DNA from 2 places in the Mycolicibacterium novocastrense genome. Region 1 is predicted to be linked to the other one. Evidence: predicted binding sites of a transcription regulator. Region 1 holds the regulator's gene; the other holds the start of a gene.
What was found. The regulator HspR, encoded in region 1, represses chaperone genes until heat shock. The targets are predictions, from matches to a motif close to ANNTGAGTNNNNNNNACTCANNT.

Region 1 (9,540 bases):
CACCGTCGACCGGATCGGTGCCGACGTGCCGGCGTCTGCGGGCCTGTCGGAGGGGACTCGCGCGGTGGTTTTCGGCCCACTCGGAGACGGGTCGTGCCGCCAGTGCCACCGCGGCAACGAACAGATCTGCAACCAGGGCCACTGGGTCGGCTTCGGTCCGCACGGCGGGTACGCGGAGTACGTACCGGTGGCGTACCAACAGGTGATACCCGTCGGGGCCGACCTGTCACCGGTGTCGCTGGCGCCGCTGACCGATGCGGGCCTGACGCCGTACCGCGGGCTGAAGAAGCTGCGTGCGGCGGGTGTGCTCGGGCCCGGAACGACGGTGGCGGTGATGGGTGTCGGCGGCCTCGGCGCGTACGCCGTCCAGTACGCCAAGCTGCTCGGGGCGGGTGCGACGGTGGTCGCCTTCGCCCGCAGCGACGAAAAGCTGGCGCTGGCAACCGAAAACGGCGCCGACCACACGGTCAACACCAGGGGTAGGACCGACGATCAGGTGCGTGATGCGCTCGAGCAGGCCACCGGCAGGCGCGAGTTCGACGCGGTGATCGAGTGTGTCGGTGCCGAGGAGAGCATCCGATTGGCCTTCGCGCTGCTGGCCACCGAAGGTGCGGTCGCGTCGGTCGGCCTGGTGGGCAACCGCGTCGACATCCCGCTGTTTCCGGTGGTCGGCAGGGAGTACACGTTCTTCGGGTCGTTCTGGGGCAATTACACCGACCTGACCGAGGTCGTCGCGCTCGCCGAGGCGGGCAAGATCAAGGACAGCGTCACGCAGGTCCGCTTCGAAGACGTCAACGACCACATCGACGCGCTGAGCCGCGGCGATTTCGTCGGCCGTGCGGTGATCGTCTACGACTGAGCCCGCTGAATTGTGCATCTGGCGACGGTTTCGGCGCTCCGAGCGTCGCCAGATTCACAAACCGGTAAGGGGCCCGACTCCACGTGCGCAGCGTGCGACGATCGTCTTGTGATCGACTTCGACGCCGTCACGCTGAGCGATCCGTCGTCGGACCTGACCGCGACGTTCGTGCCCGCCGCAGGCATGGTGGGCACGTCGTTGGCGGAGTCCGGTGACGAGTTCCTCGGTCAGCGCCGCGGTTTGACCGCGTATGTGAACAACGGCAAGACCATGGGGATCCCGATCCTGTATCCGTGGGCGAACCGGTTGAGCGCCAACACCTATGAAGTCGACGGGTCCGTCGTCACCCTGGCTCCGGGCACAGGTGGTGTGCGGACCGATGAGCACGGTGCGCCGATCCACGGCGTGCTCGCCGCCTACCCCGGCTGGGAGGTCAGCGACCGTGCCGACAACAGCCTGACCGCGGTGCTCGACTACGGCGCCGACGCGCAACTGCTCGCGGCGTTTCCCTTCCCGCACCTGCTCACCCAGCACGTGGTGCTCGAGGACCGCAGGCTCGCCATCGAGACCACGGTGACACCCACCTCGTCGACGTCCGTACCGCTGTGCTTCGGCTATCACCCGTACGTGAAGATCCCCGGTGTGCCGCGGGAGGAGTGGGTGCTGAGCACCCCGCCGATGCGCCATCTGCCGGTGGACGACAAGGGCATACCCACCGGCGCTGACGAGCCCTGGCCCGGTGGTGAGCAGACCCTGATGGTCACCGCCTACGACGACGGTTTCGACCAGGTGCCCGAAGGCGCGGTGTTCACCCTCGCCGGAGGTGGCCGCCGCATCGACGTGACATTCGAAAGCGGCTATCCCGCAGCGCAACTCTTCGCGCCCCCGAACGACGACCTGATCGGTATCGAACCGATGGCGGCGCCGACGGATGCGCTACGCAGAGGCGGATACCGAAAAGCGGCCCCCGGCAAGCCGGAGACCGCTCGGTTCTCGATCACGATTCGCTGACAGAAGCTCTACTCCGCCTGACGTCGCCGCCGACCCGCTCCGGGCTGCCAGACCACCACCGCGGTGCTCTTCGGCATCACTGCGAGGTCGCGGCGCGGAGAACCCCGCAGCGCCTCGACTTCCTCGGTCAGCTCCCGCACCCGCGCCTGAAGCGCCTCGACCTGGTTGGTCAGTTCGATGATGCGCTTGATGCCTGCGAGGTTGACGCCCTCGTCCTGGCTCAGCCGTTGCACCTCGCGGAGCAACTCAACGTCGTGCTGCGAGTAACGCCGACCGCCGCCGGAGGTGCGCTGCGGACGCACGAGCCCGAGCCGGTCATATGTGCGCAGCGTCTGGGCATGCATGCCGGCGAGCTCCGCGGCGACGGAGATCAGGAACGTGCGGGCCTCGTCGTTGGACCGTTTCGCCGCCATTACGCACCTGCCCATCCGGCCCGCGGATCAAAGCCAGTGGCCCGCTCCGCCTTCGCATAGGCCTCCAACGCCTCGGCCGCCTCGCCCTCCAGGTTCGGCGGCACCGCCACCTTCACCGTCACCAGCAGATCACCGTGTCCGCCAGAGCGTTTCGGCACACCGCGACCGCGCACGCGCAGGATGCGTCCGTCCGAGGTGCCCTTGGGTACCCGCACACCGACCTTGCCTTCGAGCGTGGGCACCGAAAGGGTTGTCCCCAGCGCCAATTCGTGGAAGCTGACGGGTACGGTGACGGTCAGATCGTCGCCGTCGCGGCCGAACACCTTGTCGGGCCGCACGTGAACGGTGACGTACAGGTCGCCCGACGGTGCGCCGCGCAGACCCGCTTCGCCCTGGCCGGCCAGCCGGATCCGTTGACCGTCCTCCACGCCCGGGGGGATCCGCACGTTGATCGTGCGGGTGCGGGTGGTCACGCCGGTGCCCTTGCACTCCTGGCAGGGGTGCTCGATGATCGACCCGCTGCCGCGGCATTCGGTGCACGGCTCGGAGAATCCGAACGCGCCCTGGTTGCGGTTGATCACACCGGACCCGTTGCAGTTCGGGCAGACCTTGGGGCTCGTTCCGGGACGGGCGCCGCTGCCATGACAGTTCGTGCACGGCGCGGGACTGGTGAGCCGCAACGGCATCGCCACGCCCTTGGTGGCTTCCAGGAACGACAGCTCGGCCTCGGTCTCGAGGTCGTTGCCGCGGCGCGGCCTGCTGGGTCGCGCCTGTTGTGCGCCGCGGCCGAAGAGCCCGCCGAACAGGTCGCCGATGTTCGCGCCGCCGGTCTGTCCGGCCGCATCGAACAGGTCGTTCAGGTTGAACTCGACGCCGTCGCCGCCACCGAAACCGCCGAAGCCCCCGCCCCCGCCGAACCGGCCGCGGCCGAATCCGCCGTTGGCGAACAGGCGCCGGGTCTCGTCGTACTCCTTGCGTTTGGCCGGATCGGTGAGCACCTCCTTGGCCTCGGAGACGGCTTTGTACCGCTCCTCGGCGGCCGAGTTCCCGGGGTTGCGGTCGGGATGGTTTTCCGCGAGCAGCTTTCGGGCTGCCCGTTTGATGTCCTGATCGCTGGCGTCAGAGGAGACGCCGAGCTCCTTGTAGAAGTCCTTCTCGACCCATTCACGCTGGGCCATACCGCGTCACCTCCTTCCGCTTCTGTAGGTTTATCGCACTCTCACTTCAGATTTTGCTGCTTGCCGACGATTCGCGTCGGATCCATCGTCGCCGATGAGGCGAAGGTGGCGCAGGATTCGTCGCTCTCGGCGATTCCGCGCCACCTCCTCATCACTCGGCTTCGGCTTCCGGCGCACCGTCGCCCGAGGCGGTGTTGCCGCCGTCCTCGGGAACCGTGTCCACCACCCCGACCAGGGCATGGCGTACGACTTGGTCGCCCACCTTGTAGCCGCGTCGCATCACGTTGCCGATGACGGGGTGAGTGCCCTCGCCCTCGTGCTGCACGGCCTCGTGAAGTTCGGGGTCGAAGTCGTCGCCCTCGGCACCGAATCCCGAAAGACCCAGCCCCTCAAGGGTGTTGACCAACTTGTCAGCCATCGCCTTGAGCGGTCCGCTCTCGAGGTCACCGTGACTTCGCGCGCGGTCGAGATCATCGAGGATCGGCAACAGCTCTGCGATGACCGAAGCCTTCGCTCGGTCCGCCGCCACCTGCTGATCGCGCAACGCCCGCTTGCGGTAGTTCGTGAAATCGGCCTGCACCCGCTGCAGATCGGCGAGCAGTTCGGAGGCCTTGTCGGCCTCCTCCCCTGCCGCCGTCGCTGTGGGCTCGTCCGGCGCCGAATCCGGCGCCGGACCCGAACCTGCTTCTCTCACTTCACCGGTGACCGGATCGATGCGCCGTTTGTCGGTGACGGTCACCGGCTCGTGCGGATCGTTTCCTGTCACTTGTTCTCCTTGTCCGAATCATCGTCGACGACCTCGGCATCCACGACGTTGTCGTCCGCCGCACCGGCGTCCGCACCGCCGCTCGCCGCCTGCTCGGCCTGGGTGGCCTCATAGATGGCCTGACCGAGGGCCTGCGACTCGACGCCGAGCTTCTCCATGGCGGACTTGATCTCACCGATGTCGGTGCCTTCCAGCGCCTTCTTGGCATCGGCGATCGCGGCGTCCACCTTGGCCAGCGTGTCCTCGGGGACCTTGGAGCCGCCTTCACCGCTCCGCTGTTCGGAGACGAACTTCTCGGTCTGGTAGACCAGCGACTCCGCCTGGTTGCGGACGTCGGCCTCCTCGCGACGCTTGCGGTCCTCCTCGGCGTGCGCCTCGGCGTCCTTGATCATCCGGTCGATCTCGTCCTTGGACAGGCCGGAGCCTTCCTGGATGCGGATCGTGTTCTCCTTGCCGGTGCCCTTGTCCTTCGCGGTCACGTGCACGATGCCGTTGGCGTCGATGTCGAAGGTGACCTCGATCTGGGGCACACCGCGCGGAGCCGGCGGGATACCGGTCAGCTCGAAGCTGCCGAGCAGCTTGTTGTGCGCGGCGATCTCACGCTCACCCTGATAAACCTGGATCTGCACCGACGGCTGGTTGTCGTCGGCGGTGGTGAAGGTCTCGCTCCGCTTGGTCGGGATCGTGGTGTTGCGCTCGATCAGCTTGGTCATGACGCCACCCTTGGTCTCGATACCGAGGGACAGCGGCGTGACGTCAAGCAGCAGAACGTCCTTCACCTCACCCTTGAGCACACCGGCCTGCAGGGCGGCGCCGACCGCGACGACCTCGTCGGGGTTGACACCCTTGTTGGGCTCCTTGCCGCCGGTCATCTCCTTGACCAGATCCGACACCGCGGGCATGCGGGTCGAGCCGCCGACCAGCACCACGTGGTCGATGTCGGACACCGAGATGCCGGCGTCCTTGACCACCTGCTGGAACGGCTGGCGGGTGCGGTCGAGCAGATCCTGAGTGATGCGCTGGAACTCCGCGCGGGTCAGCTGTTCGTCGAGGAACAGCGGGTTCTTGTCCGCGTCGACGGTGATGTAGGGCAGGTTGATCGAGGTGCTCTGGCTCGAGCTCAGCTCGATCTTGGCCTTCTCGGCGGCCTCACGCAGCCGCTGCATCGCCATCTTGTCCTTGGTCAGGTCGATGCCGGAGGTGCCCTTGAACTTGTCGACCAGCCACTCCACGATCCGGTCGTCCCAGTCGTCGCCGCCCAGGTGGTTGTCGCCACTGGTGGCGCGCACCTCGACCACGCCCTCACCGATCTCGAGCAACGAGACGTCGAACGTGCCGCCGCCGAGGTCGAAGACCAGGATCGTCTGTTCCTTCTCGCCCTTGTCCAGGCCGTACGCCAGCGCCGCCGCAGTGGGCTCGTTGACGATGCGCAGCACGTTGAGCCCGGCGATCTGCCCGGCTTCCTTGGTGGCCTGCCGCTGGGCGTCGTTGAAGTAGGCGGGCACGGTGATGACGGCGTCGGTGATGTCCTCACCGAGGTAGCTCTCCGCGTCGCGCTTCAATTTCTGCAGCGTTCGGGCGCTGATCTCCTGCGCCGTGTACTTCTTGTCGTCGATCTCCACGGACCAATCGGTGCCCATGTGCCGCTTGACCGAACGGATGGTCCGGTCGACGTTGGTCACCGCCTGGTTCTTGGCGGGCTGGCCGACCAGCACCTCTCCGTTACGCGCGAACGCGACGACGGACGGCGTGGTGCGGGAGCCCTCGGAGTTCGCGACGACAACGGGATCGCCACCCTCCAGTACCGCGACGACGGAGTTGGTGGTCCCGAGGTCGATTCCGACCGCACGAGCCATGTTGGTTCCTCCTGGAATAGTCCTGCTTGTTGGGGTCTGAGTGCACCGCACTCAAGCCTGCGCCGACGAACCCTACCCTGTCAACTCAAACTTGAGTCTGTTTCACTCAACTGTCGAATCGGTCAACGGGCCTCCTCGCGGATTTGTTCCCGCGGCGTAGCGTCGGACGCGATGTGTCAGTACTGCGGGTGCCGTGACCTGCCGCTGATCCGCGACTACATCGCGGAGCACGCCCATGTCCTCAACCTGGGCGGCGAAGCCGTCCGGCGCATCGACCGCGGCGACCTCGACACCGCGCGACGGCTGTTGGCCGAGATGGCGCAGGAGCTGGAGACCCACTGGCGCGGGGAGGAGAACGGCCTGTTCAAGGTGCTTCTGCGCGACGAGCTGTTCGCCGAGCACATCGAGCCCCTCATCCGCGAGCACCGTGAACTCGCCGCGCTCCTCGCCGCCGTGGACCCGACCCGCGAGGCCGATCAGCGCGCCATCCGCGACGCCGTCGAGGACCTCTGGGAGCACACCCGAAAGGAGGAGGACGGCATCTTCCCCGCGTCGATCACCGAATTGGACGGCGAAGACTGGGATGCGGCGATCGCCGCGTGGCACGAAGCCCATCCCGGCCGGCAGATGGTCAGGTGGGGCGTGTGACGCTCGCCCGTCCCTAAGGTGGAGAAATGACCGCCGCACAACGGGAACGCGCCGCACTCGTCGAGACCATGCGCGAGGTCGGACCGGACGCCCCCACCTTGTGTGGGGACTGGACCACCCGGGACCTCGCCGCGCATCTGGTGGTACGCGAGCGCAGGCTCGACGCCACCCCGGGGATCATGATCCCCGCACTGGCCGGATACACCGACAAGGTGCAACGGCAGACCGCGCAGACCGACTGGCAGGAACTGCTCGACAAGGTCGCCTCCGGCCCGCCGCTGTACTCGCCGTTCAAACTGCTCGACCCGGTGGCCAACATGGGCGAGATGTACATTCACCACGAGGACGTCCGGCGCGCGCAATCCGGTTGGGAGCCAAGGCCTCTGGATGACAGCACGGTCAGCGCTCTGACACGTTCGCTACCGCTGATGGCGAAGATGACGTTGGCCAAGGCGCCCGCGCGGATGACGCTGAAGACACCGCAGGGCAAGGTGCTTGCCACGGTCGGAAAGGGGCAACCGCTGACCGTCGTCGGCGAAGCGCAGGAACTGCTGCTGTTCATCTCCGGTCGCGACGAAGTGCGCCTGGACTTCGACGGCGACCCGGCGACCGTCGAGGCGGTGCGCGCAAACCGCCGCGGGCTGTGACCCGTCGATCGTGCCTAAGCTGGCGTCCGTGAGCTCATCGGTGGATTTCCGGGTTTTCGTCGAACCGCAGCAGGGCGCGTCGTACGCCGACCAGCTCGCCGTCGCGCGAGCCGCCGAAGATCTGGGCTTCTCCGCCTTCTTCCGGTCCGATCACTACCTCGCGATGAGCGGCGACGGCCTGCCGGGCCCGACCGACTCGTGGGTCACGCTGGCGGGTATCGCGCGCGAGACGTCGACGATCCGCCTGGGGACGATGGTGACCTCCGCGACCTTCCGATTTCCGGGCCCACTGGCGATATCGGTCGCCCAGGTCGACGAGATGAGTGGGGGCCGGGTGGAATTCGGCCTCGGCGCGGGCTGGTTCGAGGCCGAACACCAGGCGTACGCGATCCCGTTCCCGTCGCTCGGCGAACGATTCGACCGGCTCTCCGAACAGCTCGAGATCATCACCGGTCTGTGGACGACGCCACGGGGCGAGACGTTCGACTACACCGGCCGGCACTACACGGTCGCCGACTCTCCCGGCCTGCCCAAACCCGCGCAGTCACCGCATCCGCCGGTGATCATCGGCGGCCAGGGCGCCAAGCGCACGCCGGCACTGGCCGCGAAGTACGCCACCGAGTTCAACGTCCCGTTCGTGCCGCTCGACACGGTCAAGACCCAGTTCGAGCGCGTCGCCGCGGCGGTGTCCGATGCCGGGCGATCCCCCGATTCGATGACGTACTCCGCGGCGTTCGTGCTGTGCGCCGGCCGCGACGACGGCGAAATCGCCCGCAGGGCGGCCGCGATCAACCGCGAGGTCGACGAGTTGCGGAGCAACTCTCCGACGGTCGGCACGCCCGCCGAGATCGCCGACAAACTCAGACCATTCCTCCAGGCCGGAGTGCAGCGCATATACCTGCAGGTTCTCGATATGTCAGACCTCGATCACCTGGAGTTCGTCGCTCGCGAGGTGCTGCCGCAGCTTCGCTGAGCAGGCGCGCGCGGGCGTGCGGCCCTACGATCAGTGGCCGTGCCCGGCGGTGACAGCGACGACGACCGCGGTGGGAACCCGCCGCCGCAGCCCTGGTACAACCGCACGCCGGAAGTCGTCGGCGCGAGCCTGCTGGGCCTGCTCGCGATCGGAATCCTGGTGCTGGCGGTCTCGTTCGTCACCGGCCGATCGAGCGAGCCGCCGCAGGCACCGCTGAACTACGAGCCGACATTCACCGCAACCGAGACCCGGACATCCACCACCGCGACCCCCACGATCACCACCACCAGTCCACCGGAGACGACCGAGATCAACGACCCGACGCCCTCGGGAACGACGTCGGGCACCGAGACGACGTCGGGCAGCGAGACGACGACCACCAGCGAGGCGACGACCAGCAGCGACACGACGCCCACCAGCGAGGCCGACGAGGACGAGGATCCGACCACGACCCGCACGACGCGCCGACCCCGGACGAATGTGACGCGCACGCTCTATCCGTACCCCTGAGCGCCTACTATCGGTGGCCGTGGCGCGATACGGACCCCCCGACGACCCGAACCATCCCGACAACGAGCCGACGGCGTACCTCAATTACGGCGACGGCGGGCCCGGGTTGCCTCCCGAGGAGCCGATTCCCTGGTACCGCAAACCCGCGGCGCTGGTCGCGTTCGGCGCCATCGGCGCCCTGCTCGTCGCCCTCATCGTGTGGGGGCTGGCCAGCCTGATCAGCGGCAATGACTCCACCACCGAACCGACGTCGTTGACGCCGTTGACGACGACGCGGACCGCCGCACCGGTCACCACAACACCGTCACCCCAGACGGTGACCGAGACCATCACCGCACCACCGGCCGCGCCGACCACCACGGAGCCGACCACCACAACCACCACGACGACCACGACGACCACCCCTCCGCCGACCACGAGCATCAGCACCGAGACCAGCACCGAAACGGTGACCGAGACCGTGACGGCGCCGCCGACCCCTTAGGCCCGGTGCTGCGCGGCGTACGCGGCCACCAACGCCTCGGCGCTGCGGACCGCCGCCCGGCATGCCCTGGTGGTGAACGGGTCGTTCAACGGATGCTCGGCGCGCCGACGCCAGCGCTGTGCGGCCGCGAACGCCGCACGCGGCCCGTCGTACGGATTGTCCGGCTGCAGCCCGAGCCTGCTGGCCGCGTCGGTG
Region 2 (9,540 bases), on a different contig from region 1:
GAGCACGTCATCTGGTGGCACGTCTACCCACTGGGTTTCGTCGGCGCGCATCCCGCCGACCCGTCCCCCGGCCCGGACGAGCACAGGCTGCTGCGCATCGTCGACTGGCTCGACCACGCGATCGAACTCGGGGCGTCAGGACTCGCGCTGGGGCCGATCTTCTCCTCACGCACCCACGGCTACGACACCACCGACCACCTCCGCATCGACCCGAGACTCGGGGACGACGACGACTTCGACACGCTGATCGGCGAGGCGCGCCGGCGCGGGCTCCGGATTCTGCTCGACGGCGTCTTCAACCACGTCGGAACCGATTTCGCCCGCACCGAGTGGCTCCGCACCCGTGGCGAGCGCATCGACGTGTTCGAGGGGCACGGCGACCTCGTGGCGCTGGATCATGACAACTCGGCGGTGGCCGACTACGTCGTCGACGTGATGACGCACTGGCTGCAGCGCGGCGCCGACGGATGGCGCCTCGACGCCGCCTACGCGGTCGCCGACCGGTTCTGGGCCCGGGTCCTCCCGCGCGTTCGCGAACGGTTTCCCGATGTGTACTTTCTTGCCGAGATCATCCACGGTGACTATGCGCAACGAGTGCGATCGTCGGGCTTCGATTCGGTGACCCAGTACGAACTGTGGAAGGCGACCTGGAGCGCGCTCAACGACGGCAACTTCCACGAGCTGGACTGGGCGTTGGTGCGGCACAACGAGTTCCTGGACACATTCGTGCCGATGACCTTCGTCGGCAATCACGATGTCACCAGAATCGCCAGCCGACTCGAGGACATCCGCCACCTCGAGCACGCTTTGGTGCTGCAGATGACGACCGGTGGTACGCCCAGCGTCTACGCCGGCGACGAGTTCGCCTACCGGGGCATCAAGGAGGAACGTTTCGGCGGCGACGACGCGGTGCGGCCCGAGTTCGCCTCTCCCCCGCTCGACGTCGACGAACACGGCGCCGACGTGTTCCGGCTGCACAAGTTCCTGATTGGGTTGCGCCGACGCCACCCGTGGCTGCACACGGCGCGCACGTCGCCGCTGTTGCTGACCAACCGCCAGTACGTCTACCAGAGCCGCGCCGGATCCGAGTCGCTGATCGTCGCGCTCAACATCGCTGACGAACCGCTCGCGATCTCGTTGCCGCGCCTGGGTTTCGATCGGGGTGAAGTCCTGGCCGGCTCGGGCGCGCCGCCGTCCGAGGTCGTCAGCACCTACGAGGTCGGGCCCCACGGCTGGCTGATCATGGCTCCCCGCTGAGCAGTTCAACCGTCAGCGGATCCGGTTCGCCTCCGTAGTACTTCGTCAGTACACGGCCGAAGAGCGCCTCGTCATCGGGGTCGTCGGCGGCGCGGCTGAACAACGTCATCGACGAGCGCACCTTGAGGTTGTCCGGCCACCCGAACAAGTCGTCGGCCGACGGCTGTTCACTACGGGCGACCAGATCCGCACACTCCCGCAGGCGCGCTCCCAGCACGTCGTGGGCCAGGTACGCCCGGGCTTCGGCGAGGGAGCCGATCCCGTACCGCTGCGCAGTCGGGCTCCTCCCCAGCCCACGCAGCTGGGGGAACACAAACCAGATCCAGTGGCTGCGTTTACGGCCGGCGCGTAGTTCGTCGAGCACCGCGCCGTACACGCGTTCCTGGGCGTCGACGAAGCGCTGCAGGTCGAAGGGGTCGCCGGATGCCGATCTGTCTTTAGCCATGTCATCGGCCAGTCTGACAAGCTAACCTGTGCGATTCAATGACGACTATCAGCGGCAGTCCGACAGGGACGCAAACGTGACACGCCGCCGCATCCCGCGTCCGCGGGAGCTGGCGCCGCTGCTGCAGTTCAAGAAGCCGCAGCTGAACGCGACGCAGCGCAGGCTGGCGGCGGCGCTGACGATCGAGGACCTGCGCCGAATCGCCAAGCGACGGACCCCGAAGGCGGCATTCGACTACACCGACGGTGCCGCCGAGGAGGAACTGTCACTGGCTCGTGCGCGACAAGCGTTCCGCGACATCGAGTTTCATCCCACGATCTTGCGCGACGTTTCAAGTGTCGATACCAGCGCAACGGTGCTCGGTGGGCCTGTCGCGCAACCGTTCGGCATCGCGCCGACCGGCTTCACCCGACTGATGCACACCGAGGGCGAGATCGCGGGTGCCCGCGCCGCCGCGCGAGCCGGCATCCCGTTCGCGCTCTCGACGCTGGGCACCGCCTCGATCGAAGACGTCAAGGCGGCTAACCCGGACGGCCGCAACTGGTTTCAGCTGTACATGTGGAAGGACCGAGACCGCTCGATGGCGCTCGTCGAACGGGCCGCCGCCGCGGGTTACGACACGCTGCTCGCCACCGTCGACGTGCCGGTCGCAGGGGCCCGCCACCGCGACACCCGCAACGGCATGTCGATCCCGCCGACGCTGACGCTGCGCACGGTGCTCGATGCCGTTCCCCGTCCGCGGTGGTGGTTCGACCTGCTCACCACCGAACCGCTGTCGTTCGCCTCGCTGGACCGCTGGCCGGGCACCGTGGCCGAGTATCTCGACACCATGTTCGACCCCACGGTGAACTTCGACGATCTGGTGTGGATCAAGGAGCAGTGGCCGAACAAGTTGGTGGTCAAGGGAATTCAGACACTCGATGACGCCAGGGCCGTGGCCGGACTCGGGGTCGACGGCATTGTGCTGTCCAATCACGGTGGCCGCCAACTGGATCGCGCTCCCGTGCCGTTCCATCTGCTGCCGAGTGTCGCCGCCGAACTGGGCGATACCACCGAGATTCTGCTGGACACCGGGGTGATGTCCGGCGCGGACGTCGTCGCGGCGGTCGCGCTGGGCGCCCGCTTCGTATTGGTGGGCCGCGCCTACCTCTACGGGCTGATGGCGGGCGGCGAGGCGGGTGTCGACCGGGCCGTCGAGATCCTTTCGCAGCAGGTCAGACGGACAATGCAGCTACTGGGAGTGACGTCGCTGAGCGAGCTCGGCCCGCGACACGTCACACAGTTGCACCGGCTACGCCCTAGCGTTGCGAGCTCGGCGCGGATACCTCCTGAGTCACTCTGATCACACAGGTCACAGTAGGTTTCCGGGGTTGGTGAGTCCTCGCTGAGTCGCAATCGTTAGCCAACCGCGATGTGGCAACCGCATGTCGGGGCGACAGTCCCGGTGCGAGTACGTGTTTCATTACCCACGCACAGCAAACGGCAATTGCTTGTGGAAGCGATGAAAGGTGGGTTGGTTGCCGTTATGAAGATTTTCCAGAGGTACCGGGGTACCGGTACAAAGCTGTTTCGCCGAATGGCGGTGGTGGCGTTCGCCGTGGCGGCGCTGCCCGGACTGATCGGCATCGCCGGGGGTTCGGCCACCGCCGGGGCCTTCTCGCGGCCCGGGTTGCCCGTCGAGTATCTGGACGTGTTCTCCCCCGCGATGAACCGCAACATCAGGGTCCAGTTCCAGGGCGGTGGACCGCATGCGGTGTATCTGCTCGATGGTCTGCGCGCCCAGGACGATTTCAACGGCTGGGACATCAACACCCCCGCCTTCGAGTGGTACTACCAGTCCGGGCTTTCAGTCGTCATGCCGGTCGGCGGGCAGTCCAGCTTCTACACCGACTGGTACCAGCCGTCGCGGGGTAACGGCCAGGACTACACCTACAAGTGGGAGACGTTCCTGACCCAGGAGCTCCCGGCGTGGCTGGAAGCCAACAGGGGCGTGTCGCAGAACGGCAACGCCGTGGTGGGTATTTCGATGGCCGGCAGCACCGCGCTGACGTACGCGATCTACCACCCGCAGAAGTTCATCTACGCCGCCTCGCTGTCGGGCTTCCTCAATCCGTCCGAGGGCTGGTGGCCGATGCTGATCGGTCTGGCGATGCAAGACGCCGGCGGGTTCAACGCCGAGAGCATGTGGGGTCCGTCGTCGGATCCGGCGTGGAAGCGCAACGACCCGATGGTCAACATCAACCAGTTGGTGGCCAACAACACCCGCATCTGGATCTACTGCGGCACGGGTACGCCGTCGGATCTCGATGGCGGCACGGCCGGCCAGAACCTGATGGCGGCCCAGTTCCTCGAAGGGTTCACGTTGCGGACCAACGTCACCTTCAAGGACAACTACGTCGCCGCGGGTGGCACCAACGGTGTGTTCAACTTCCCGCCACAGGGGACCCACAGCTGGGGCTACTGGGGTCAGCAGCTGGAGATGATGAAGCCTGACATCCAGCGGGTGCTGGGTGCACAGGCCAGTGCCTGACCGCAGCGCATAGATCCACCCACAACAGGAAGCCTGCCGTTTACCCCGAACGGCAGGCTTCCTGCCGTTCGGGGTAGCTACGAACGCCGCGCGCGACGCGGCAGGGAACAAAACAGTCCATCTAAAGGTTGAGCGCAACAGACTCAAACTTTGGAGGATTGATGGCTCAAATCAAGACAGTTCCGGTCTTGTTCTCGAGCGAGTCGATCGTGCTGCCCGGCATGGTCGTGCCGATCGAACTCGACGATGCCGCGCGCGCCGCGGTCGACGCCGCCCGCGCCAGCGAGTCCGGAGAACTGTTGATCGCACCCCGTCTCGAGGATCGTTATCCCTCGCACGGGGTGCTGGCCTCGATCGTGCAGATCGGACGCATGGTCGGCGGACCCGCCGCGGTGGTGCGGGGCGAGAGCCGTGCGCACATCGGCGCCGGCGCCACCGGACCCGGCGCGGCGCTGTGGGTCGAGGTGACCGAGGTCGAGGAGACCCAGCCCACCGAGGAGACCTACCAGCTCGCGGCCGAGTACAAGAAGCTGCTGCTGGCGATGCTGCAGCGGCGCGAGGCCTGGCAGATCATCGATTTCGTCAACCAGCTCTCCGATCCGTCGGCGCTGGCCGACACCGCGGGCTATGCGTCGTACCTGACCCAGGTCCAGAAGCGCCAGCTGCTCGAGACGCCGGACGTGGCCGAGCGGTTGCGTGCGCTGATCGAGTGGACGGGAGCTCAGCTGGCCGAGGTCGAGGTCACCGAGAAGATCGCCGAAGACGTGCGCGAGGGCATGGAGAAGACCCAGAAGGAATTCCTGCTGCGCCAGCAGCTCAACGCCATCCGCAAGGAATTGGGAGATGACGACGGCACGGGGTCTTCTGATGATTACCGGGCCCGCGTCGAGGCCGCGGACCTTCCCGAGAAGGTGCGCGAGGCCGCGCTGCGCGAGGTCGGCAAGCTCGAACGGGCCAGCGACCAGAGCCCCGAGCGCGGTTGGATCCGCACCTGGCTGGACACCGTGCTGGACCTGCCGTGGAACGTCCACACCGAGGACTCGACCGATCTGAACGCGGCGCGCGAGATCCTGGACGCCGACCACCACGGTCTCGAGGACGTCAAGGACCGCATCGTCGAGTATTTGGCCGTGCGGGCACGCCGTGCCCAGCGCGGACTGCAGGTCGTCGGCGGTCGCGGTTCGGGTGCGGTGATGGTGTTGGCCGGTCCGCCCGGCGTCGGCAAGACGTCGCTGGGTGAGAGCGTCGCTCGGGCGTTGGGCCGCAAGTTCGTTCGCGTGGCCCTCGGCGGCGTGCGTGACGAGGCCGAGATCCGAGGCCACCGGCGCACCTACGTCGGCGCGCTGCCCGGCCGCATCGTGCGTGCCGTCGGTGAGGCGGGTTCGATGAACCCCGTCGTGCTGCTCGACGAGATCGACAAGGTCGGCTCCGACTTCCGGGGGGACCCCGCGGCGGCGCTGCTGGAGGTCTTGGACCCCGCGCAGAACCACACGTTCCGCGACCACTACCTGGATCTCGATCTGGACCTGTCGGACGTGGTGTTCCTGGCGACGGCCAACGTCATCGAGAACATTCCCTCGGCCCTGCTGGACCGCATGGAACTGGTGCAGATCGACGGTTACACCGAGGACGACAAGGTCGCCATCGCGCGGGACTTCCTGCTGCCCCGGCAGCGCGAGCGGGCGGCGCTGACCGAGGACGAGGTGGTCGTGACCGAGGCGGCGCTGCGCAAGATCGCCGCCGACTACACCCGCGAGCCGGGGGTGCGGCAGTTCGAGCGGCTGCTGGCCAAGGCGCTGCGCAAGGTGACCACGAAGCTGGCTTCCGACGACATCACCAGCCTCACCGTCGACGAGCCGGATCTCGTTGAGTACCTGGGCCGTCCGCGCTTCCTGCCGGAATCGGCGGAGCGCACGGCGGTGCCGGGCGTGGCCACCGGGTTGGCGGTCACCGGCCTCGGCGGCGATGTGCTTTACATCGAGGCCGGGGCGACCGACGGTGAGCCCGGGCTGCAACTGACCGGACAGCTGGGCGAGGTCATGAAGGAGTCGGCGCAGATCGCGCTGTCCTACGTGCGCTCGCACGCCGCGCAGTTGGGCGTCGACCCCAAGGCGCTGGACCGCCGGATCCACGTGCACGTGCCCGCGGGCGCCGTGCCCAAGGACGGTCCGTCGGCGGGCGTGACGATGGTGACCGCGCTGGTGTCGATGGCCACCGGCCGGCAGGTTCGTGCCGACGTCGGGATGACCGGCGAGGTCACGTTGAACGGTCGGGTGCTGCCCATCGGCGGCGTCAAGCAGAAGCTGCTGGCGGCCCAACGGGCCGGACTGTCAACCGTTTTCATCCCGCAGCGAAACGAGCCCGACCTGGATGACGTCCCGGCCGACGTGCTCGACGCGCTGGAGGTCAAGCCGATGACCGATGTCGCCGACATCGTCGAGCAGGCTCTGCAGCCCGCAGAGGTGGCGGCCACCGCGGCCGCCTGACCCCGAGATTGCGCTCAGGGTCGTGGTCTTCCAACGGATCACGACCCTGAGCGCTACCGTCGAAGACGTGGCCTACGACGAGGACCTCGCGCACCGCATCCGCGAATTGCTCGGCACCGAACCCGGTGTCGACGAGAGGCAGATGTTCGGCGGGCTGGCCTTCCTGGTCGACGGCCATATGGCGGTGGCCGTCAGCGGGACCGGCGGTCTGATGGTCCGGGTGCCGCGCGACGAGTACCCGACGTTACTGTCGCGCCGGTTCGTCGAGCCGATGACGATGGCAGACCGTGAGATGCGCGGGTGGGTGCTCATCGGCGCCGACGGTGTGAGGACCACGCGGCAACTGCGGCCGTGGGTCGACCGCGGTGTCGATTTCGCCAGGAGTTTGCCCCCCAAAGAGCGCGGGTACGCCAGCCGACGTGGACGCCGCAGCACGTAAGAAGCGGGTCAAACGCCTCCTCGAGGAGGCGGGCACGACCTACGCCGAAGACGCCGGTATCCGGTTGGCGGACAAGCCCATGCCGCTCTTTCAGCTGCTGGCCCTGTGCATGCTGTCGAGCAAACCGATCGACGCCTCCATCGCGGTGGACGCCGCGCGGGAGTTGTTCCGCGCAGGCCTGCGCACCCCCAAGGCTGTCCTCGCGGCCGAGCGCGCCGACATGATTCGCGCGTTCGGCCGTGCCCACTATGTCCGCTACGACGAGAGCTCGGCGACCAGGCTGACCGATATCGCCGAGACCGTCGACGACGAATATGGCGGGGACCTCCGCAATCTCGACGGGGCAACAGATCACGACGCGACCGCACTGACGCGTTCTCTCAAGGGGTTCAAGGGAATCGGCGACACCGGCGCCGACATCTTCCTGCGCGAGGTGCAGGACACCTGGACATGGGTTCGCCCGTATTTCGACGCGCGGGCCGTCAGCGCCGCGCGCGAGCTCGGATTGCCAAGCGACAGTGATGAGCTCGCCGCGTTGGCGCCGCGCAAGTGTGCAAAGATCGCCGCCGCCTTGGTCAAGGTGTCGCTCGACGACGACCTGCGCGACGCCGTGATGGCGCGGGGATGACGCGATGGTGATCCGGGTCGGCACATCCGGGTGGTCGTATGACCATTGGAAGGACGTGCTGTATCCGGCGGGATTGCCGAGCGCCAAACGGCTCGCCCGCTACGTCGAGGAGTTCGACACCGTCGAGCTGAACGCCAGTTTCTACCGCTGGCCCAAAGACGGTGCGTTCGCGGGCTGGCGGGAGCGGCTGCCCGACGGGTTCACGATGTCGGTCAAGGCCCAGCGCGGACTGACGCACTACCGCCGGCTGCGGGAACCGGAGCCGTGGATCGAGCGCTTCGACCGATGCTGGGAGCTGCTCGGCGACCGCAGCGAAGCGTTGCTCGTGCAACTGCACCCGGAGTTGGAGCGTGACGACGCCCGCCTGGAGCACTTCCTGAAGCTCATGCCCGATCGGATTCCGGTGGCGATGGAGTTGCGGCATGCGTCATGGGACGACCCGGCCGTCTATGCGCTGCTGGAGCGGCACGGCGCCGCTTACGTGGTGATGAGCGGTGCGGGCTTGCGCTGCGTTCCGCGAGCGACCAGCGAGCTGGTCTACATCCGGATGCACGGACCCGACCAGGATTCGATGTACGCGGGCTCCTACCCCGACGACGCATTGCGGCGCTGGGCCGATCGGATCCTGGCGTGGGAGGCCGAAGGCAGGCGGATCCTCGTTTACTTCAATAACGACCTGGGCGGACACGCCGTGTGGAACGCGCAAACGCTCAAGGCGATGCTGGCCGGCTGAATCCACCACCCCGCTGCGCGGACGAAAACCGGTTCCGGCACGCTTAGGACCCGAGATGCGTGTCCTTTGTCTGATGTCGGCCGTCGCGATCCTGGTCGCGGGCTGCTCGGCCGAGCGGATCGTCACCACCGACGAACCGTTCGTGGCGTCGCCGACCTCGACAACCTCCGAACCGCCTCCTGCACCGCCGGACAAGCACCTGGTCGACGCATTCGACTACGTCGCTCATCCGGCCGGGTCGGCCGTGTACTACTTCACCACCCCCAGCGGACGCTGGGCGTGTGCCGTGGTGCCGCGTGAGGTGGCCGGCTGCCAATCGGCCACCTCACCGCAGTCTTCCATGAACATCACCGGTGAACCGGACACAGTGGACAACGACGACGGTGAGCAGGCCGCGCCGAACGCGATCGTCATCGAGCGCAACGGTGAACCCCGCTTCGTCGCATTGGAACAGCCGCAGTTCGTCCTCGACGACGCGAAGGTGCTGGACTTCAACCGGATTCTGGCTGTCGCGGGGTTCCGCTGCAATGTGCAGGAGGCCGGTGTCTCGTGCATGAGCGAGGCGACCGGCAACGGATTCACCTTCGCCCCCGACGGTTTTGCGCCGCGATACACCGAGGTGCCGCCCAACGCACCGTAGCCAGAAAGGCAGGCCCGCATGAGGATCGAGGCCGGAAAGGTCGCCGTCGTCACCGGCGGAACCAGCGGAATCGGGTTCGCGCTCGCCGCGCATCTGGCACGTCGCGGCGTCGACGTGGTGATCGCCGACATCCGCGAAAACGCGATACCCCCAGCGATCGAGGCGCTGTCCTCCCACCTTGGAACGGTGACCGGCCTGCGCGTCGACGTGCGTGACGCGGCCGAGGTCGACGCGCTGGCCGCGCACACCCTGGACCGATTCGGACGCGTCGACCTGGTGTGCAACAACGCCGGAGTGGTGTGCGAGCAGACGCCGACGTGGGAGCAGAGCATCGAGACGTGGCGGTGGTTGATCGACGTCAAGCTGATGGGTGTCGTTCACG

Region 2: a site for HspR is predicted at 4,359-4,381, ahead of lon (endopeptidase La). Genes of this name have one in related genera too.

What each region holds. Positions count from the first base shown of each region.
Region 1 covers NZ_LQIH01000025.1:36,487-46,026, forward strand. Annotated here, with positions in the region: gene AU072_RS18390 (NAD(P)-dependent alcohol dehydrogenase) at 1-859, shown strand, start outside; gene AU072_RS18395 (aldose 1-epimerase) at 968-1,870, shown strand; gene AU072_RS18400 (heat shock protein transcriptional repressor HspR) at 1,879-2,283, opposite strand; gene dnaJ (molecular chaperone DnaJ) at 2,283-3,461, opposite strand; gene grpE (nucleotide exchange factor GrpE) at 3,613-4,227, opposite strand; gene dnaK (molecular chaperone DnaK) at 4,224-6,083, opposite strand; gene AU072_RS18420 (hemerythrin domain-containing protein) at 6,255-6,731, shown strand; gene AU072_RS18425 (TIGR03085 family metal-binding protein) at 6,758-7,378, shown strand; gene AU072_RS18430 (LLM class F420-dependent oxidoreductase) at 7,407-8,351, shown strand; gene AU072_RS18435 (hypothetical protein) at 8,391-8,861, shown strand; gene AU072_RS18440 (hypothetical protein) at 8,881-9,345, shown strand; gene AU072_RS18445 (dynamin family protein) at 9,342-9,540, opposite strand, start outside.
Region 2 covers NZ_LQIH01000007.1:11,390-20,929, reverse strand. Annotated here, with positions in the region: gene AU072_RS07195 (alpha-amylase family protein) at 1-1,257, shown strand, start outside; gene AU072_RS07190 (DUF1810 domain-containing protein) at 1,241-1,702, opposite strand; gene AU072_RS07185 (alpha-hydroxy acid oxidase) at 1,779-3,044, shown strand; gene AU072_RS07180 (esterase family protein) at 3,228-4,232, shown strand; gene lon (endopeptidase La) at 4,394-6,718, shown strand; gene AU072_RS07170 (TfoX/Sxy family protein) at 6,786-7,157, shown strand; gene AU072_RS07165 (HhH-GDP family DNA glycosylase) at 7,138-7,785, shown strand; gene AU072_RS07160 (DUF72 domain-containing protein) at 7,790-8,518, shown strand; gene AU072_RS07155 (hypothetical protein) at 8,592-9,158, shown strand; gene AU072_RS07150 (SDR family NAD(P)-dependent oxidoreductase) at 9,177-9,540, shown strand, end outside.